Regions from separate parts of the Acetobacterium sp. KB-1 genome, predicted to be linked through region 2. Evidence: riboswitches for the same ligand, from Rfam matches in the RefSeq annotation. Region 2 holds a riboswitch; each other region holds the start of a gene.
What was found. A riboswitch is a leader RNA that binds a small molecule or an ion and turns the genes downstream of it on or off. The one in region 2 is predicted to bind cyclic di-GMP.
Positions count from the first base shown of each region.

Region 1: linked by a shared signal. The riboswitch ahead of DOZ58_RS06625 (bifunctional diguanylate cyclase/phosphodiesterase) and the one ahead of DOZ58_RS11260 (prepilin-type N-terminal cleavage/methylation domain-containing protein) in region 2 are both predicted to bind cyclic di-GMP.
Region 3: linked by a shared signal. The riboswitch ahead of DOZ58_RS01070 (nucleotide sugar dehydrogenase) and the one ahead of DOZ58_RS11260 (prepilin-type N-terminal cleavage/methylation domain-containing protein) in region 2 are both predicted to bind cyclic di-GMP.

Region 1 is NZ_CP030040.1:1,435,087-1,442,507, forward strand. Features, by position in the region: gene pap (polyphosphate:AMP phosphotransferase) at 1-1,019, opposite strand, end outside; gene DOZ58_RS06610 (isocitrate/isopropylmalate family dehydrogenase) at 1,088-2,281, opposite strand; gene DOZ58_RS06615 (phosphohydrolase) at 2,340-2,846, opposite strand; gene DOZ58_RS06620 (LiaF domain-containing protein) at 3,027-3,485, shown strand; gene DOZ58_RS06625 (bifunctional diguanylate cyclase/phosphodiesterase) at 3,555-5,051, opposite strand; cyclic di-GMP riboswitch class I at 5,079-5,154, opposite strand; gene DOZ58_RS06630 (glucose-6-phosphate isomerase) at 5,340-6,677, opposite strand; gene DOZ58_RS06635 (aldo/keto reductase) at 6,876-7,421, shown strand, end outside.
Region 2 is NZ_CP030040.1:2,418,754-2,426,174, reverse strand. Features, by position in the region: gene DOZ58_RS11270 (GspE/PulE family protein) at 1-612, shown strand, start outside; gene DOZ58_RS11265 (type IV pilus twitching motility protein PilT) at 624-1,679, shown strand; cyclic di-GMP riboswitch class I at 1,938-2,040, shown strand; gene DOZ58_RS11260 (prepilin-type N-terminal cleavage/methylation domain-containing protein) at 2,134-2,697, shown strand; gene DOZ58_RS11255 (prepilin-type N-terminal cleavage/methylation domain-containing protein) at 2,759-3,325, shown strand; cyclic di-GMP riboswitch class I at 3,530-3,637, shown strand; gene DOZ58_RS11250 (type II secretion system protein) at 3,819-4,325, shown strand; gene DOZ58_RS11245 (hypothetical protein) at 4,644-5,105, shown strand; gene DOZ58_RS11240 (A24 family peptidase) at 5,095-5,532, shown strand; one part of gene DOZ58_RS11235 (IS3 family transposase) at 5,481-6,358, opposite strand; one part of gene DOZ58_RS11235 (IS3 family transposase) at 6,358-6,607, opposite strand; gene DOZ58_RS11230 (A24 family peptidase) at 6,685-7,077, shown strand; gene DOZ58_RS11225 (type II secretion system F family protein) at 7,110-7,421, shown strand, end outside.
Region 3 is NZ_CP030040.1:222,865-230,285, forward strand. Features, by position in the region: gene DOZ58_RS01060 (MBL fold metallo-hydrolase) at 1-568, shown strand, start outside; gene hemZ (coproporphyrinogen dehydrogenase HemZ) at 576-2,027, shown strand; cyclic di-GMP riboswitch class I at 2,204-2,298, shown strand; gene DOZ58_RS01070 (nucleotide sugar dehydrogenase) at 2,378-3,697, shown strand; gene DOZ58_RS01075 (polysaccharide deacetylase family protein) at 3,714-6,395, shown strand; gene DOZ58_RS01080 (glycosyltransferase) at 6,420-7,421, shown strand, end outside.

The DNA.
Region 1 (7,421 bases), 980 kb from region 2:
TTTTTCTCAATATCGCTGGGACTGGCTGTTGGATAGACCGTATAACCTCTGGGGTCCAGGTTTCTAGTCAGCCGTTTGATACAGCCACCCTTGCCGGCGGCATCCCAGCCTTCAAACCCGATAATCATGGGAATCCGTTCCCGGTACAACTGAAATTGCAATAGCCGGATTTGTTTCTGATATTCTTTTATCTGACTCTGATACGCTTCTTCACTGATAACCTGGTCAAGTACAATCCCGTCAAGTATTTTCGATTGAAATGGCTTATCTCCAACCTCAATCAGTGGCGTAAGTTTTATTTTTGGCGTCATTTTTACGTCATTAATCGCTTTTTCCAGACGTCTTTCCAATATACTCAGAACTTTAATCAGAGCGTAGTCTTTTTGTTCACCTTCGATAATCGCCCAAGGAGCACAATCGTTATCGGTCAGTTCCAGTCCCCGATTCACCTTCTTATATAGTTTATCATAATGCTTATTTTCTTTTTTATCCCGGGGCGTAACCCGCCAGGCCGTGACATCATTATCGAGCAATTTGTCAAACCGTTTTTTTTGTTCTTTTTTACTGATATGAATAAAAAACTTAAAAATAATCATCCCATCCTCAGATAGGGTTTGTTCGAATTCATTGGCCTGTTTCATCAGCCTTTGCATTGAAATGGTATCTGTCGATTTACGATAAAACAAATCGCTATAATAGCTGCGATTAAAAATTGTGATTTGCCCCTCCTCCGGTGTTTTGGTCCAATAGCGCCATAAGAACGGGCGAAATAACTCCTCCTCATTTTCCTGCTTCTTAAAGTTATAAACCCGAAACGATCGCGGATCCATAGGCATCAGCAGTTCATTAATGAGTGTCCCCTTGCCGCCCGCATCCCAGCCCTCAAAAAGAACTAAAACCGGTATCCCCATATCATGGAGAGTCCGCTGTAACTCGCCTAACCGGGTCGTCAGTCGTTCTTTTTCCTGACGATAGGTTTCTTTGTCGATTGTAACCCCTAAATCAATTTTCTCCAGCATGATAGCCTCCTACTATATTTTAATTGATGCCGCAAAAAAAGGACGTCATAAAAGACGCCCCTCATTAATTAGATGAAATTTTTATAAATCACGTCCAACTTCGGGTTGGACAATGTTTCCATTACGTAATTGGCATATTCTGAACCGGTAGCACCTGTCTCACGGCCAGTCAGCACCAGTTTCTTTTCGTATAAACCGCAGATATCCAAAGCTTTTTGAAGCTGTTCTGCTTTTTGGCTATAACCAATATGCACGAGCAGCATTCCGGCGGCACGTATAATGCTACAGGGATCGGCGTATTGTCCACGACCCTCTTCGACCATTCTTGGGGCTGACCCATGGATGGCCTCAAACATCGCATATTGCTTGCCGATGTTAGCTGAACCAGCGGTACCGACACCGCCCTGGAACTCAGCCGCCTCATCAGTTAAGATATCACCATAGAGATTGGGTAGTACCATTACCTTAAATTGACTCCGACGCTTTTCATCTACTAATTTGGCAGTCATGATGTCAATATACCAGTCATCCATTTCCACGGTGGGATAATTCTTGGCAATCGCTTTGGCTGTATCTAAAAATTTACCATCCGTTGTTTTAATGACATTGGCTTTGGTAACGACTGTTACCTTATTTTTTCCGGATTTTTGGGCAAAATCAAAGGCCGCCTTAATGATTCGCTCTGAGCCGTCCTGGGTGGTGACGGTAAAATCAATGGCTAAATCATTGTTAACATGGATCCCTTTGCTACCAACTGCATAAGCACCTTCAGTATTTTCCCGATAAAAAGTCCAGTCGATATTCTTTTCCGGAACAGAAACCGGGCGCACATTGGCAAATAAGTCCAACTCGCGGCGCATGGCCACATTGGCACTTTCGATATTTGGCCAGGGATCTCCTTCTCGCGGTGTCGTTGTGGGTCCTTTTAAGATGACATCGCAGGTTTTAAGTTCTGCTAAAACCTCATCCGGAATCGCTTTTCCACAAGCCGCGCGATTTTCAATGGTTAAGCCGTCGATGGTTTTAAAGACAATTCTTCCGGTTTTAACATCATCCGCCAGTAGAAATTCTAAAACCCGTTGGGCTTCTGATGTGATAAATGGACCAATCCCATCGCCACCAACAATACCAATAATAATTCTATCTTTTGCTGTGAAATCGGTAAAATCCTTTTGAATCTTCATTTTTTCAATCCGTGTCAATTGTTCTTTGATCACCTCTCCAAAATGGGCCTTTGCTCGTTCAATCTGTTCTTCGATCATAGTTCCTCCGTCAAATTTATTGATTTGTGTCATAGAAATGCTTAAGGCAAGCTGCCGATTAAGCTCTGGACATCATACTTTTAAGCCGTTTGATGGGCTGGGTATTTTTAAAAACCAGTTCATTGGTGGCCACAAATTTATCCACCGCGGTAACAACCCAGCTGCCCAGGTTTGTCGGGGGAATAAGTGTCAGGGGAAACATATGTTTCACGATCATATCTGCCTGGCGCTGATCGATATCAAAATATTTTTCGGCATTTTCAAGTGCTACTTTAGGATGGGAGAAGCCATGCATTTCCTTAATCCGACTGAGCCCTTTGCCTGTTTTAACCTTACCCTGCCATGCTTCCAGAAAAAAATCATGGAGTGTTGCCCCTCTCGCAACGGATGCGTAATCCATCCTTAAAAATCTGGCTACGCGATAGGAATAATACCCCACTGCAACAGCGTGTTCATATAAACCATTGCCATGATGATCAATTTCCCTTAATTTTTGGAATTCACTGTGTGTTAATATATCGCCAACAATGGTTTCAAACTCATCATAATACTTTTTTGTTTCCATTGAGACCTTTCTTTTACTGTTATTTATTCAGAAAAACTGAATAGAAGCTTTAAATATTATAGCATAGTATCTTTATTTTAAGTTAAAATTATCGGTGAAGTTCTTAAAAAAAACAAAAAAAGGTACGGTTATTATTGAAATCATGATAAACTAAATAAAAAAGAACAGGAAGGAAAGACCATGAAAATTAAAAAGCTACTCATCGGAACAGGTGTTGTTTTTGCAACTGGGATCGCCCTTTATCATGCTTGCGTGATCAAAAAAGGCAAGGAATTTGAAGCGAGCCTTGACAACAGTGCTGACTCCTTGGATGAAACCGTTCTGTACGGCGGAAAAATGAAAGATTATCGGGATCAGACCATGCAGGATACAAAAATCGGAGCTTTCTTTGGCGGCATGCAGCTTGACTTTTCAGATGTCGTTACTAAAAAAGACCATTATCGCATGGATATCAGTATCATCAGCGGCGGTCTGAACATCATCGTTCCCGATAATTTTAAATTAAAAATTGTTGATACCTGTAAATTTGGCGGCATTGCCGACAATACGGTTTGTGTGGACCCCGATCATTCGGTAGCTCTTTCCGTTTTTGCCGATATCACCTGTGGTGGTCTTAATTTCGAAAATGCATCCGAGTAAGAACATTTTTTTGTAAAACACTTTCTTAACATCAATAAAACGCCAACACCTCAAAAAACTGAAATCAGCCTAAGCCGATTTCAGTTTTTTATTGACAAAATCTTCAAATTCAATGACATTCATGGGTTTGGCATAAAAGAAACCCTGAGCAATATCGCAACCTTTTTCTTTTAAGAAATCGACCTGTTCCTGAGTCTCAACCCCTTCGGCAACCGTGATCAGATCTAAATCCTTAGCCATATTCAACATACTGGTAATAATCTTTTTTCCCCGCGCATTATCTTCGGTAAAAAAAGCTTTATCGAGCTTTAAAATATCTGCCGGCAGATTTTTAAGGGTATTGAGCGATGAATAGGCTCGTCCAAAGTCATCAATCGAAATATGAAACCCGGAAGCCTTTAAATGGTTCATAATCGCAACCATCTGATTTTCATTGTCAAAAACAGTTCCTTCCGTTAATTCAATTTCAATCATCTTCGGATCGATGTGATAGCGATTGGCAATGGCCAGCAATTCCTCCGGCAATAACGTATTTTCCAGGTGGAGCCGGGAAAAATTAACCGAAATAATCATATTTGTCAGTTGATCCATTTCCTTTTTCCATTTTTGCAGCAGTTTACACACTTCTTCAAACATATAGGTATCGATTTTTTTCACAAACCCATTTTTCTCGAACAGGGGAATAAAATCATTGGGCGGCAAGATGCCCCGTTTAGGATCATTCCACCGCACCAACGCCTCTGCGCCGATTATGTGCTCATCTGAAAACAAATACTTAGGCTGAAGATATACTTCAAACTCACGATTACGCAAGGCCATTTCCATTCTATTTTCAATCGCGTTCTCAATCATCATGCTGTGACGCATCCCGTCATCATAAAAGGCGTAACTCACCTGGGAGTTATCCTTTATCGAACGTTTGGCCATATTGGCCCGATCGCTAAGGGTATGGATATCCCTGTCTTCCTCAATGAGATAAATGCCCATCGAAATACCAATGATAAACTTGGGAGAATAGCCACTAATCTCGTGAATCAGTTTTTCGACCCGCTGAGAAAACTGCCCGTAACCTTTATATTTCATTAAAACACTAAAATTGTCGGTTGCGATTCTCGAAAACAACTCATTTGTTTCAAGGTGTTCTTCTAAAATCCGGGCAATTGCCGTCAGAACCTCATTACCTGTCTGATCGCCGTATAAATCATTGATCGCCTTGAACTTATCGACATCAAAAATGATCATGGCATAGGGTTGGGTCTGGTCTTTTTTAACGAGCGTTTCGACGTCGCGTTTAAACTTGATCCAATTGGGACAGCCCGTCAAAAAGTCAACATCCTGCATCCGCTTTAATTTTAAGATTTCTTTCTTAAGCTTGAAAACAAAATAATTGCTGGTCAGGCTGATAAAAAAAATGCCTATAAACGAAAAACTATAAAACAGAATACCAAAAATCGCCTGATCAGAAAGCTGAAAAAAAGAAACTGAGTGAACTATAAAAACCATCATGACCAAAAAAAACAACGCAAAGCTGAGGATTAATAACTTTTTTTCGTTATAAGTCTTCACCGCTACCTCCTAAATTGTCAAATCTAATTGAGTAACTGGCTAACTTATAAAAGTCCCTTTAGCTTTGCGTCACTATTTCACAACAGTTTTGCCCTTTAATTCCGTATTTTTTCTATTCCAACTGCAAATTTCATAAATTATGCTTCTTAATCTGCAGAGGTTATAGATATTTTGTATTAGATTTTTCGATATTGTATCATAATTGTAACATTATGTCTTGCGTTCCTTGTTAAACTTTTTTTACTTTATTTTCACTCTGCCGCATTTAAACAAAATAACTTGACCGCCTTAAAAACGTTTTTCCAGTTCTTTTGTCAACTCTTCATATCCCGGTTTATGGAGTAGCGCAAACATATTTTTCTTATACGCTTCTACCCCTGGTTGATCAAAGGGATTTACCCCTAACAGATAGCCGTTTAAACCACAGGCCTTCTTGAAAAAGTAAATCAGCTTGCCAATGTGAAAAGCATCCAGTTTTTTTAGATGAATAACCCCATTCGGGACGCCGCCATCTACATGTGCCAATAATGTCCCCATAAAGGCTTTTTCATTCACCGCATCGATTTCCCAACCGGTCAGGTAATTGAGTCCTTCGAGGTTTTTTTCATCGTTAAAAACTTTGATATCCGATTGATCATCGTCAATGACAATCACCGTCTCAAAATGATTCTTCGGGCCATCCTGGATCATTTGGCCCAGCGAGTGAAGGTCTGTGGAAAAATGAACCGAGGCCGGGAAGAGACCCTTGCCATCTTTTCCGTCACTTTCACCAAATAATTGTTTCCACCACTCAGCCAGATACTCCAGCGAGGGATCGTAATCGACTAAAATTTCAATATTTTTACCCCGATTATAAAGAACATTCCGATACAACGCATATTGAAAACAGGGGTTTTTTTCAAACTCTGGTTTATTATAATCCTCATAACCGGATCTTCCCCCCTCCATCAACGCATCAATATCAATTCCAGCCGCAGCGATGGGAAGCAAACCGACCGCGGTATAAACCGAGTAACGCCCGCCCACATCATCGGGAATTACAAAGGTCTCATAGCCTTCTTCGTCGGCCATAAACTTTAGTGCCCCTTTAGCCTGATCCGTTGTGACAAAAATGCGTTCCTTCGCTTCATCTTTGCCATATTTTTCTTCCAGAAATTTCTTAAAAAAGCGGAACGCCATCGCGGGTTCCGTGGTTGTACCGGATTTTGAAATCACATTGACACAGACTTCCTGATCCTTTAGTAACGCCAACAGATTTTCTAAATATTTTCCGCTGATATTCTGTCCGGCAAAATAAATTTTAGGTGCCTTTCGCATGCCTCGTGGTTCTTCATTATAAAAAGGACTGGTCAATGCCGATATCACTGCCTTGGAACCCAGGTAAGATCCCCCGATACCAATAACAACCAAGGCATCACAGCGCTCCTTAATTTTTTTTGCCGCCGCTTTGATGCGGGCAAATTCGTCATGATCATATTTTACCGGATAGTCAACCCAACCAAGGAATTCATTACCGACCCCGGTTTTATTCATTAATTGATCATTGACCGTCGTTAACTGGTCAAACCGACTTTCAAATTCACTGGCGTCTATATTTGCATAAGAGAAATCGAACTGAATACTCATTTCTTTACCTTCTTTCTAATACGATTGAGATGTATTTTCATTTTACTACATTACGGAATAGCGTGTCAAATGATGTCTCTCCGTCATTCTGAAAGAATGTTGAAATTTGGCGAATCTTCTGTCATCACCTTCATAAGAGGTGACTTTTTTTATTTGATATGTTAAAATAAGCAAAATCAAGAAAAGAAGAGGTGTAAAATGGAAACGCGACTATTGGGAAGAACCGGATTAGAAGTGTCCCTTATTGGGTTTGGTGGTATTCCAATTCAACGCTGTAACCAATGGGAAGTCGATGAGATCATTGAAAACCTGATTGAAGAAGGCGTCAATTTCATTGACACAGCCAGAGCTTACACAAATAGTGAAAAAATGATTGGGGAAGCCCTTAAACAATGGGGTCGGGAACATTTTTTTCTGGCCACCAAAACGCCGCAGCTTCGCTACGATGATGTCATCGCCGATGTAAAAGCCAGTCTTTGCGATCTCCAAACCGATTCCATCGATCTCTACCAGTTTCATAATGCCAAAACCATGGCCGCCTATGAAACCATCATGGGGCCGGGGGGCGGTTATGACGCATTGGCCGACTGTAAAAAACAGGGATTGATTAAACATATCGGGATCACCTCTCACAGTTATGAGGTGTTAGAACGGGCACTGGAAGATGATCGTTTTGAAACCATTCAGTTTCCCTATAATATCGTTGAAAACCGTGGCGCCCCTCTTTTTGAAAAAGCAAAGCTT
Region 2 (7,421 bases):
ATCAATCAAACTCAGGTGAATATTCTGGCGGGGCTGACCTTTGACGTGGGTCTGCGTTCGATTTTGCGTCAGGATCCGGATATCATCATGGTTGGTGAAACCCGGGACTCCGAGACGGCTTCCATTGCTGTGCGTTCCGCCATTACCGGTCATCTGGTGTTGTCTACCCTCCATACCAATGACGCGGTATCGGCCGTGGTGCGACTCCAGGATATGGGCGTTGAGCCTTATATGGTGGCCAACTCATTAACCGGGGTAGTAGCCCAGCGACTGGTCAAAAAAATCTGTCCCAATTGCCGGGAAGCCTATGCGGCGACCGAGATTGAGAAAGACCTGCTGGGGGAACCCCGGCTGACCACCTTGTATCGGGGCCGCGGTTGCCACATGTGCAACAATACCGGTTACAAAGGCCGAACGGCTATCCATGAAATTCTGGCCATCGATAAAACCATTCGGACTTTAATTTCCCGAAGGGAACCGATTGAGGATATTTACAGCTATGTGGAAGAAACCGAGCGGCTGATCCCCTTGCGAAAAAGTGTCTCTATTCTGACAATCCAGGGGATTACCTCGATGGAAGAATTTCTTAAATTATCATATTACGTGGAATAGGGAGAAGCAAGATGACAAATTTCTTAGAGCTGGTTAATTATGGCCGCCGCAATGATTGTTCGGATATTCATCTATCCCGGGAGCTGCCACCGGTTTTCAGAAAAAATGGTAAGCTTTATCAAAGCGACTTTGAACATAATCCGCAAATGATTGAAAACCTGATTTTTAGCTTGTTGACTCCGATTGAACGGGAGAGTCTGGAGTCCGGTACCGATCTGGATTTTTGCCATGTCACCCCAGAAGGGCTAAGGCAGCGGGTCAATATCTATAAACAGCAGGGCAGTTATGCTGCTGCCATCCGTTTGCTTAACGATACCATTCCCAGTTTTGAAGACTTGAAACTGCCGCCGATTATTCGGAAGTTAGCCAGTGAGCCACGCGGACTGATTTTAATCACCGGTCCCACCGGTAGCGGAAAGTCAACCACGCTGGCTTCAATGATTGATTACATCAACATGAATCGGGCAGTGCATATTTTAACCATTGAAGATCCGGTGGAATACAAACATGAGCATAAGCATAGTATCGTTCATCAACGCGAAATTGGGGTCGATGCCAACTCTTTTGCACAAGCCCTGCGGTCTTCGTTGCGGGAGGACCCGGATGTGATTTTGGTGGGTGAAATGCGCGACTACGAAACCGTTTCTGCTGCCGTTACCGCCGCCGAAACGGGGCACCTGGTCTTGTCGACACTCCACACCATTGGGGCGGCCAATACCATTGATCGAATCATTGATGTCTTTCCTCCCCACAGTCAACAGCAGATTAGAACCCAGCTGTCCAGCATTTTAAAAGGGGTCGTTACCCAGCAACTGGTGCCCCTGGCCACTGGGGAAGGTCGGATGGCCGCCCTGGAGGTGCTAATTGGCACCGATGCGGTGCTTAATCTGATCCGCGAAAATAAAACCCATCAGCTGGCTTCGGTGATGCAAACTGGCGGCCGTGACGGTATGAAAACCCTGAATGCCGATTTGGCGATGCTGGTGAGAGACCAGAAAATCACCTACGAAGTCGGTCTGGAATGGGCCAGTGACAAGCAGGAGTTTAATCAGTATTTTGGGCGGTAGTTGGCTAAAACAATAACGTCAAATAGAATTTGTAGGGGCGGTTATCAACCGCCCGAATGCTGTCGATCGTTTTATCATAAATCCAAGGTTGGTATCGGCAGCGTTTAGATGCTACTTGTGAAAAAAAGGTTAAAGAAAATTGCTTTGCGGACGATATTGATGTTACAAAGCTCGAAATTAGCCAAGGGAAAATATCAATATTTGTAAATTCTTAACTTGACTTTTTTGAGATGCTCACCTATGATTAAAAAGAACTGTGAATAATAAGGGCAAATCAGAGGAAACTCTGGGACGCAAAGCTATAGGGTCTAAATCAGTGGATTGATAAAAATTCGACATGATACGACAGCCAGTTGCTGCATTTAATGCGGCTTTTTTTGTATAAAAAAACGTTTCACCGTCATCTTACCGGGTTATGAGAATTATTATTACTTAAGAGGGATAAGAGGGATTTATGGAGTGGATTAAAAAACAGCGTGATCAAAAAAAAGGGTTTACCCTGGTCGAAATTATTGTCGTCTTAGTGGTTCTGGCGATACTGGCCGCCTTTACCATACCGACGATGCTGGGATTTGTCGCAGATGCCAGAGGAAAAGCCTATATTGCTGAAGCCCGGGAGGTTTATGTCGCGGCACAAGCGGTAGCAACCGAATTTAGTGGAATCACTGATTTGACGGATTCGGAAAGTAATCAATGGTTTGGATTATCAAATTGTTTAGGTTCGACAAAGATATCGTATCGGAGTAAATATAAACCGGATCATTTTGACTATGACTCTCCCAGAGTTCAGGCGAGTTTGAAAATGTTTAGTTACCTTAGATCTGATCTTGAAATTTCAGATCTTGATTTGATGACTAAGCCTCAAGCCACACCGGAGAATCAGGAGGCAGCTTGGACAGTAACGGTTGGTGTTGACCCGGCAGATGGAAAAACCGGAAAAGTAAATAAAGTGGTATACCTAAAAAATGGCTATCGGGTAACCATTGAAAATAATAATACAAGCGTTGCAAAATGGTGATCATGAATTGGTGCATCGCTTTACATTCCGTGGTGTTTGCTTGAAAGCGTTGAGGAGAGTAATGAAAAATGGTAAAAAGAGCATAAAACTAAAAAAAGGATTTACCCTGGTCGAAATTATTGTGGTACTGGTGGTACTGGCTATCTTAGCAGCCTTTACCATTCCAACAATGCTGGGGTTTGTCGCGGATGCCAAGGGGAAAGCCTATATCGCTGAAGCCAGGGAAGTGTATGTGGCAGCACAGACAACGGCGACGGAAATCGTTGGGACCGGTGTAGGGTTGGATAAAACTAACAGTGGTAATAATCCGTATGATGATCTAAATTCATATTGGGTATCGCGATGTGAGACGACGGGTTCAAAAAGTTATCATAATGCGGCCAGCATGCAAATGAAAAAATACCTTGGTAATGATTTGAAAATTACTAATTTGGATTATCGTGGCAATTATGCACAGGACGATTCCTATTGGTATGTGATTATGGATTATGCGGTGGGGAATCCAGGTAAGGTAAAAGAGGTCTATTATGCCAAGAATGGATATGTTGTTTGGTTTAATGAGGAAAATGTGACGGTGAAAAAGCTGGAAGCTTCGGCTTCCCGACCGGCGGTACCTTGGAATAAATAATGAATAAATAAGCTTAAGTTGGCTAAGTAATAAAAAATTAACTGAGTATCTGTGGCAGGTGTTTGGGTTTTAAAAAAGATGTGACGGTATAGAATTTTTGTGGATAAATCTTGAACGGATTAAATAGCGGAAAGTTGTCACAAACTTGTAAAGTTTTAACTTGACTTTTAATAGGTGTTAACATAAGATTTAAGTGTAGACAGCATAAAATAAAGGCAAAACAGATGAAAATCTGAGACGCAAAGCTAAAGGGTCTAAGTCAATTGGAATAAGTATTGAAAATCCAATTTGATACGACAGCCAGTTGCCACACGACGAAAGTGTGGCTTTTTTTGACAAAAAAGCTAATCGTAATGATTAAGACAAAATAATGGACACCATGAGAAAGTGGGTCTGTTTTAGCAATAAATCCAGTTTATAAATCATCTCTAGGCGCAGATGATCATATAGAGCAAAGAAAGTAATAAAATAAAAAAATAAGGAGTGACGCAAAATGGAATTAATTAACAGAATTAAAAAAAACAGAAAAGGATTTACCCTGGTCGAAATTATTGTAGTATTGGTGATCCTGGCGATCTTGGCGGCGTTTACGATTCCGACGATGTTGGGATTTGTGAATGATGCACGGGGAAAAGCGATGATAGCAGAGGCAAGAACGGTCTATGTCGCCGCACAATCGACAGCGACTGAGTTTGGTGCCACGACAAGTCTTACTGATGGAGCACTTTCAACAGCATTAAGTTCAGCGGCTGTAGCAACAGAAAAAGCACTGGCTACGCCAGGAACAACAGCAGCTAATAAGGCAAGTGCACAGATGGCTAAGTATATTGGTACGGATATTTCGATAGGAACTACAGCAGGTCTGGCTACTTGGACGGTGGATGTAGGTGCTGGTAGTGCAGCAACGACAGAAACAGCACAGGTTACAGAAGTTGAATTCACAAAAGATGGTTATACCATTACAATCTCAGATGACAGTGCCACAGTGGTTAAAAACTAACATTTTATAAATTAAAACATTTGTAGCCCTATGCGCCATAGGGTACTCTCTCCCTATCCAAGGCGCAAACCCGTCATTGGGTTTGCCCGGGGATCGGGAGTTTTTTATTTAAACCAAGTTTAGCATTACCGAGATCGTGTTCAGGCGGTTATACATTATTGCACTGTAGAAATTGTAGTGCTGAAGCCACTGTTTTTTCGATAAGTAAAGAAGAATTTAACAATTAAACCCCAACAATTTAAGTCAATCCTGTAAAGTTTATGGTAGAATAATTTCGCTTGTCATTCTTAGAATAGAAATCATTTTGGGAGGTAACCCTTGCATCCAATCAAAGACTATGAATTAGCTTCCTCAAATAACGAACCGATTGGGTTTAGCCGAGGTTTTGTTCTGACGGTGGTGTTAATTCTCGTCGTGGTCATACTGATAATTTCAGGTCTGGTCACAGCCTTACGTCATACCACCAACGCCGCCAATGCCAAACTGGTCTATCTGGCAGCCCGGGCCAAAGCCATTGAATTTAAGGCTTTGGGTGATTACCACGTACCGGTTCAAACGGATCTCGTTGATCTGATTGGTCAGGAGATCAATCGTGAGGCCGAAATCCGGGTGGTTGATGATAATCGGGATGCTACCATTGATTATATTGTCTATAGCCGTGATGGTTGGGAAACCCGGTATTCGCCAGGTGAAACCATCAGTAGTAGAATAAAGACAAACGCTATCTTAAGTGATCGCTTTTCAGGAAAGGACTTAGACGCATATGCTTGTGCTGATTAACAGTATCCTCTATTTATATATCTTTGTTATCGGAATTGTTATCGGTAGCTTTCTTAACGTGGTTATCTACCGGGTACCCAAGGCGCTATCCTTTGCCAAGGGACGCTCGTTCTGCCCCCGTTGCAATGCTCAGATCAAGGGCTATCACAATATTCCGCTGTTTAGCTATTTCTGGCTACGGGGGAAATGCGTCGATTGCGGTGAGCCCATCGCCGTTCGCTATCCGTTAGTTGAACTCTTTACCGGGCTGATGGCAATCCTGATTTTTGCAGTTTATGGTCTATCCTTTCAGTGGCTGGTAGTATTCTCGGCAGGGGCCATTTTAATCTGTATTACCATGATTGACTTTGATACTATTGGATTGTCAACACTTTTTCAGACAACTTTTTTAAGGTCTGCTGTTTTGAATTCAATCGGCGTCATATAATCAAGAGACGAATGAATTCGGATGTGATTATACCAATGAATATAATCAAACAATTCCAGTTTTAGCTGTTCCAGGGAGTCAAACGTATTCGGATACACAAATTCAGTTTTAAAAACTTTAAAGGTAGCTTCAGCAACGGCATTGTCATACGGACAACCTTTTTGACTCAATGAACGTCTGATATTAAACGTATCGATGATCCCATCAATAATATTGTTTTTAAATTCATTTCCACGATCCGTATGGAAGATTGATATCTTATCCAGTCTGTATTTGACCGTTGCAAAAGCCTGATAAACAAGCATGGCATCTTTTTGCGCGCCTGCGCTGTAACCAATAATTTCGCGATTGTATAAATCCAGAAGAATACATACATAATTCCATTTTCCGGCAACACGAACATAGGTAAGATCACTGACAACTACTTCCAGCTGCTCTCTGTCATCAAACTGGCGATTAACTTCGTTTTGGATTTTATCATTGTTTACCGGTGTTTTATGAACTTTGAATTGAGCGATTGTATAGGTCGATACCAGGCCCAGTTCTTTCATTATTCGGCCAATCCGTCGGCGTGATACAATCTGTTTTTTCTTTTCCAGTTCTTTTTTGATTTTACGCGTGCCATAATTACGCCTGCTAGCCTTGAAAATGTCGGTAATATCCTGTTTCAGTTTTTTTTCATCTTCTGATTTTCGGGTTTTAGACTCATAATAATAGGTGCTTCGTGTTATTTTTAGGACTTTACACATTGCTGATACCGAGTATCTGTCTTGATTCGCTTGGATGACTTCTACTTTCGTCCTATGATCAGCGCTGCTTGCTTTAGGATGTCGTTTTCCATTTTTAATTGTTGGACTTCTTTGCGCAATTTGATTAACTCGTTTTCTTCATCACTGCGGTTGTCTTTTTCTTTAAATGATCCGGAGTTTTGATGCTGTTTCACCCAACGATCAAAGGCTGAAGCTGACAATTCATACTCCTTAATAATTTCATGTCTGGGTTTTCCGTTTAAATATAATTGGACGACCTGATTTTTAAATTCATCTGTAAAAATTCGGCGTTCTCTTCTGGTCATATTGGTTCTCCTTCATTTTATGGATTTAGTTTATATGACCTTAGTAAATCTGTCCAGTTAAGTATAGCCTATCCACTATGACCATTCCCAATGGTCTCGTGATTGCGCTGATGGCACCGGCTTTACTCAGCTTTTTCTTTTTCCCTCAGATCGGGCTCCTTTCCCGAGTGATTGGCATGGGAGTGATTAGTCTGCCGATGTTGGTCCTGGCTCTTTTTATCGCCGATGCCTTTGGCGGTGGGGATATTAAGCTGATGGGGGTCGCCGGATTTCTGTTGGGCTGGGAAAATACTTTGCTGGCAGCCTTTATTGGCCTGATCCTTGGGGGCGCGGTGGCAGTTATGCTGCTGGCCAGAAAAACAAAGGATAAGCATATGGCCTTTGGCCCTTATTTATGCATCGGAATCATGACAGCATTACTATTTGGTGATATAATAATACAGTGGTATTTTAACCTGTTCGGGTTATAATCGCTTAAGCTAAAGTCAAAAACGGAGGGCCTATGCCTGTTTATAAATACACTGCAAAAAACTTACAGTCTCAAATGGTAAAGGGCACCATGGAAGCCGCAAGTTCGGATTTGGTTCGACGAACGCTGCGGCAGAATAATGAATTTGCCTTAAAAATAACCGAAGTTTCGGAACATCATAAGGTTTATAAACTAAAACCAATGGAATTGTCGGATTTTTCCAGACAGATTTCCGGGATGTTGGCTTCAGGTATCACCATGATCCGGGCGATTAAGATTATGGAAGAACGTGATATTAAACCGCCGATCAAAAAAGTTTACAGTATCCTGTATCAGGAAATCCAA
Region 3 (7,421 bases), 1.8 Mb from region 2:
AAAAACGTTGGAAGCAGCAGTCATTGATCCCGGGTTTGAGGATCAGCGGATATCTGATATCATTAATGAAAACAAACTGAAGGTGAATTATATTTTGCTGACTCACGGTCATTTTGACCATCTTGGTGGTGTCAATCAGATTAAAAAGTTAACCGGTGCCAAGGTTCTCATTCATGAAAATGATGCTGATTGTCTTATTGATCCGCGACGTAACCTTTCGGTTCTGGCAGGCATGTCGATGATATTGGAACCGGCTGATGGTTTTTTAAATGAAAATGAGACCATTACCTTAGGTAATATTGCTTTCCGGGTGATTCATACACCAGGCCACTCAAAGGGCGGTATCTGTCTTCTGGCAGAGGATCAGCTTTTTGCCGGAGATACCCTTTTTAATACCTCCATTGGTCGGACTGACTTTGCCGATGGTGATTTGAATGAATTGCTAAATGGAATTAAATCAAAATTGTTTGTTCTGGACGATGCAACCACTGTATTGCCGGGACATGGCGAGAATACGACCATTGGGTACGAAAAAACGAACAATCCTTTTTTAAAGGGGCGTTTTTAGAGAGCCGATGAGAGTACTTCGCTTTGATTTAGAACGACCGGAATTGGAGTATTATTTCCACGAATTATATCAGGCCTTTGACCCAGGCGTAAAAAACGTCGTATCGGGAGCTGCTGATGGTGTATTATCTCAAAGAAAGCGGGGGAATCAAGTCATTCTGACCCTGACATGGGACGATGGAAAAACATTAACTCGGGCCTTTCAAGTTAATAACAGTGATGATCCTCTTGAAAATAGTATTTACAAGGGGTTTCTTTATGATTTTTTATCTGAGTATTTTGACAGGCAGCTGCAGTGGGGAACATTAACAGGAATCAAACCCGTTAAAATGGTGCAAAAGTATGTAAAACAAGGGTGGAGTCCAACAGAAATCAACAATCGATTCAGAAAATACTATCGGGTCAGTCGTGACCGCACGGACTTATTGATGCGGATTGCAAAAAAACAAGCTGATTTTATTCCCGCTGTACAAGCGTGTGCAAATTCTCACCTGATTAGTCTATATGTGGGGATTCCGCTTTGTCCGTCCAAATGCGATTATTGCTCCTTTGTATCCACGATCGTCGACAAAAAGGGTGAAAATCTTGAACAGTACTTTGATCATTTGCTTGTTGAAATAAAAAAAACTGGCGAAATACTAAGCGCTTCAGATTTACGGATTGATACTTTATATATTGGTGGTGGAACGCCGACGGTGTTAAGCGCCATTCAGTTGGATGCGCTGATGTCATCGTTGGAAGAATCCCTTGATTTATCCCATCTCAGAGAATATACCTTAGAAGCAGGGCGACCAGAAACCATTAACCGAGATAAGCTAAAGGTTGCAAAAGATCATGGCGTGGAGCGGCTTTGTCTCAATCCCCAATCGATGAATCCGCAAACGTTGCAAAGTGTGGGAAGACCATGGGAAGCCGGACTGATCGAGAAACAGGTAGCACTCGTCAAATCCTTCGGCTTTAAAACCTTGAACATGGATCTGATTGTGGGATTGGGAAATGAAACACCGGATGATTTTTTACGATCACTGGACGCTGTTATTGCACTTGCACCAGAAAATATAACGATCCATAATCTATCGATTAAAAAGGGCTCCAGAATCAAAGATCAAAACGGGATTGTCGTTAAAGAGGGCTATGGTGAAGGCTTTTATCAGGCGGTGAAGAGCCGTTTAAGTGGTGAAGGTTTTGAACCCTATTATCTGTATCGTTTAAAATACACCAGAGATAACAGTGAGAATACGGGGTATGCAAAGCCGGGACATGAAGGGATTTATAATATTCTGATGATGGCTGAATGCCAGTCTACTATCGGTATCGGAGCCGGAGCAACGGGAAACCTCTATGATCCAGTTACCGATAATATCAGAAAGGTCTTTACGGTTAAGGACGTGAGGACTTATAATGAACGGTTTGAGGAGATTGTGGAGAAGAAGTGTGAAGCTTATAAACAAACACTTTAAACGGGTTTGACAAATTAAGATGTTTACTAACGGTTAAAGAATAATAGGCTGTAATTTCCTAAATAGTAACGGAAAAAGATATTTTGTAATGTAGTTGTAATATTATTCAAAATTATATTGACAATTTGTAAATGCTCATGCTATTATTAATTGCTCCAAGAATTGCATAGTGTGATATTAAGTAAAGGCAAACTTAACGAAAGTTGAAGACGCAAAGCATAGAGTCTAAAGTCGCATGTAATTGTGCGACTATGATAGTCTAGCTACCATAATTATGGTAGCTTTTTTTTTGTTCGCAATTGTTATTTGCAGCAGTTTAAGTCTATTACAAATATATGAAAGAGGTATTTATGGGCATATTTGAGGAAATTTGTCAAAAGAAGGAGAAAATTCTTGTTGTTGGCCTTGGTTACGTAGGAATCCCCTTGGCGATTGGATTTTCGGAGAAGGTTGATGTTATCGGCTTTGATATTGATAAAACTAAAATTGACAAGTATAAAAACGGAATTGACCCGACAAATGAAGTCGGAAATGAGCGAATAAAAAAGACAGCATTAGATTTTACATGTGACGAAAAATGTATTGCAAATGCTAAATTCATTATTATTACAGTTCCAACACCAATTTTTCAAGATAAAAGGCCAGATCTAAATCCGGTGATTGAGGCAAGTAAAATGGTTGGTAGATATATGAAGAAAGATACCATAATTGTCTTTGAGTCTACAGTTTATCCGGGAGTTACCGAAGATATCTGTATACCAATATTACAACAGGAATCAGGCTTGATTCCGGGAATTGACTTTTCAGTCGGTTATTCGCCTGAACGAATCAACCCGGGAGATAAGCAACATCGACTAAAAAACATACCCAAAATTGTTGCTGGATTAGATATTGAAACGCGCCAAATAATTGCTAATGTATATCGATTGGTAGTGGAAGCAGATATTTTTGAGGCTGAATCTATCAAGGTAGCAGAAGCGGCTAAAATTGCTGAAAATGCACAAAGAGATATAAATATTGCATTTATGAATGAATTAGCAATGATCTTTGATCATATGAATATAAATACTGAGGACGTCATCAAAGCAATGAACACAAAATGGAATGCACTGAATTTTTACCCTGGCCTAGTTGGGGGGCATTGTATTGGCATAGATCCATATTATTTTATATATGAAGCAGAAAAACTTGGCTATAATTCACAAATTATATCTGCTGGAAGAAGAATCAATGATGATATGAGCAAGTTTGTTGTTGAAGCAGTATTTAGACAATTAATTAAAGCGGATATTAGTATCAAAGAGACAAATATCTATGTTTTAGGTATTACGTTTAAAGAGAATTGCAAAGATTTAAGAAACTCAAAAGTATGGGATATTATTGAATTATTAAAAGGGTATTATTTAAATCCAATGATATGCGATCCAACTGCAGATAAGGAAGAAGTATATAAAGAGTATCAATGTTGTTTGGTTGATGTTGATCAGATAAGTGATGCTGATTGTATTGTTTTCGCAGTTGCACATGATGATTTTAAGTGTCTTTCCCTGAATGAAGTTAAAAAGATGTATCGCAAAATTGAAACTGCTGGTAAAGTATTGATTGATATAAAAAGTATATTCAATAAAAAAGAGGCTGAAAACTTTGGCTTTCAGTATTGGAATCTGTAGATAAAGGGGATTGAGTTTGAAAAGCTTTCGAAATGTTGGAAATGGGATTAAAATCATAAGTGTAGCAGTTTTCCTGATCTTATTACTTACCTTAGTATTTTACTTTCTTTTTAAAGATTCAAGTACTCTGATAAGTGAAATGATCGTAAATAAAATTCAGTATGATGCTTCAAAAGAGATTGATGACGCTTTAACCAGATTAAGCAATGATCGTCAGAAAGCCGACATTATAGTAGGTACAGAAACAAATAATGGTGTCATAGCACTAACCTTTGACGGTCTTTCAGACCGGGAAACAATGGATAAAATTATTGTTTTACTGAATGAAAATAAAATGAATGGAACATTTTTTGTTTCGGGAATAGAAGCTGCAGAAGATGGTGAAGCTGTGAAGAATATTGTTACAAATAATCAAATGGTTGGTAACTACACACTTTCCGGATCAAAAGACATTATGAATCTTTCACAGCAGGAACAGATTGAAGATTTATGCAGGGCTAACCTAGTCTTGAAGAGCATATTGGGAATTACTCCAACTTTACTGAAATGCAATACAACACATTATGGTGATTCAATCCTTGAATCAGCATATGCAAGTAATTTGAATAAGGTTGTTTTATCGAATCAGTACCTTAGCTATCAAAGTTTTTCATCATACGAGATGACGACAAACTATATAAGAAATATTAAAACTGGAACCATTGTTTCAATAAAACTGGATGATGTACTAGATGAATCCGAATATAGGAAGTCAAATCAACCTATTCAGCCCGCTATTGATAAGAAAACACTTGATAAAAAAAGTACAGAAGAGAGTGTCACTGAGGAAGAGCAGCTGATTCAAATGATTACATGGTTGTTGAAAGCTCTCAAAGAAAATGGTGTAAGAACTGTATTTGTTGATGATGACGCTTTAACAACAGCAGCGATAATAACTTCTCAAGAAAGTAAGGGTTCATCACAAGGAAGTCAAACTGCAGCCTTTTTAGGATTACCGATAGTATCGAGTTCACAAACAAAGCTGCCAGAAAAAAACAATGATTCCAAAACAGATCAAATTGACTACCCTGATTTTAAACCCATGATTGAAAAAAACGAACAAAAGAAAGCACCAGTCGTCAGTCATTTATACACCTCGGAAAAAGGAGTCGTTTTCACATTTAGAGGCATCAGTAATGAAGTAGTTCTTGATAATGTTTTAGGGGAATTGGAGGATATGGGAAATGCCAAAGCAACATTTTTTGTCACCGCTGAAGAAATTGAAGCGTATCCGAGTCGAATCGCTAGAATAATCGAAAAAGGTCATGAATTAGGAAATGGCGGGGTTACTCAGGATTCACATCTGCAAAATCTCAGTGTAGAAGAAGTCTGCAAAGAAATCTACAGATGCGATTTACTGCTGACAAGCATAGGGGTTAATTCGAACAATTATATGCCTGGCTATGGATATACAGAAGGAAATATCAGAGAGGCCGTTTCGGTTATCAGTAATGGTGAAAAAGAATACAATTTAATAACTTATACTGTCTCGATGGTTAGAAACTCCTTTTCCACGATGCCTGCTGACGAAATCATAGAAACATGTTTGCCTGTCTATGTTTATAAATCGCTTAAGCGTGGTGATATCGCGTATTTCCGCATGGATTCGACTGTATTTAATGACAACGCGGAAATGGTAGGAGAACTCGTCAGTCTGGTTGCTGAGAATTATGTTTTCAACGGCTATGTATCAGTTTGTGTGGATAGTACGGAAGAAGATTCGAAATTTGAAACAAGACAAATTCCTATTAATTTTGAAATTCTACCTTTATCTCACATGATCAATACCTATGAAAATTTTGAAACTGGTACAAGAGGGTTGTACTCAATTCAGTCACCAAGCGAAGCGGTTGAGATTGATAAGATTGATTCAGAAACTGCGGATCAAATGATTTACTCAAACTATATTGGTAATCCAAGCGTATCAGGTTCGCAACTGAAAGGTTTTATCGATACAACCGGTATTGACACAACTGGTAAAATTGATGAAAATAGCGAAAACGTCATTTATTTAACGTTTGATGATTGGGGTGGTGATCCAGTAATTATGTCAATTCTCGATGTTTTAGAAAAACATCAAGTTGAGGCGTCATTTTTCGTTATCGCCAAGAATATTGATATCGATCAGGAAGATTTGCCAAAAGAAGAGCAAGTCAGTCCGAATCCTAATCTGCTGCGAGAAATGGCACTGAAAGGTCATGATATTTGCAGTCATAACTATTTTCATATGCTAATTGATATTGATGATGACCTTAAACAAAAAGAAACCCTTCAACATGAACTTGTCAGAAGTTATAAAACACTTTCAATGATAGTTGGTGATATTGCTGAACCGAAACTCTTTTTTAGACCACCAACACTTGCTGTATCGCAAACAGGCTTACAAACTGTTTTTGAAAGTGGCTATAAAAAAAGCATCAGTGGAGATTTTTCCGTACATGATTATGACTGTACAAGTGCTGAGGAGGTTTTTAATACATTAGAATATGGAAATGGAACCTATGAGATTGGTGCGGGAAGCATCGTAATCCTACATATGAATGATCAAAGCGGATTTACAGCGGAAGGGCTGGATATTTTTCTCACGGAAAATGCGAATAAACCAGAAGAAGAACGGTACGAGTTCGCAAAATTGAGCGATTATCTGAATGAAGAGTGATGATTACTTAACAAAAGAAGCGGAGTGAATAATCGAAATGGAAAAAATTACATGATTTTCTCAAAGAAAAAAAGTAGAAATATTGAAGATGTTTTATTAGCGGAGAACGGCGATCGAAGGTTACTCTCTAATGTACCTGATGTTGAAAAAATCAGATCGAACGTTGATCGACGGGGTGAAAAAATATTCGGAGATGGAAATGACATAAAACGATTATCTCAGGGAAAGAAGGCCGGAACACGTTTCAAGGTAGATTTTGAAGCACTGTTAGTTTGTGGTAAAAGTGGCCGAAAAAAACAAACAATTCATTGTCAAGTTGAAGATATTTCCTCTACGGGATTATCAATTATACTTACGGAAGAAGACAGTAAGCGGATTGAAGAATTTGAATGGTATGCTTTGAAATTCGAAATTATTCCGGGATCGATGCCAGAAGGCTATGAAATGAAAGTTAACATCAAGGCGAAGATGGTAAGGAGAAGGGCTGCTGCGGATAACAAAATTATCTGCGGCATGGAGTTTAATAAGACATTGAGTGAGTATGCCAGTAAAAAAAAGGATCGTTATTCTCTGGTTGTTGCGAGTGGGCTTCTGCTCGCGGTTTCAATTTTTATCATATTGATGCGTGCTGAAAGCGTAATATATTTCAAATTTAATAAAGCACTTTATTTATATAGTATTATCGCAGCAGTTTTTTTATTAAGCCGTTACCTTTTTGGGGTTATGTATAAACAGGTGCCTATTAATCCGGAATTCACACCGGGTGTCACAATTATAGTTCCGTGTTTTAATGAAGAAGAATGGATTCAACGATGTATTTTAAGTTGCATTAATCAGGATTATCCTGCGGATAGAATTGAGGTAATTATTGTTGATGATTGTTCAAATGATCAATCGGTTGAAAAGATTAAAGAAATAGTTGAAATCTTGTATCAGGAAGCGAATCGGTATCAAACCAGAGATAGATTAAAATATCTAGTTCAAAGTGAAAACAAAGGAAAGCGTGATGCTTTAGCTTGGGGTGCC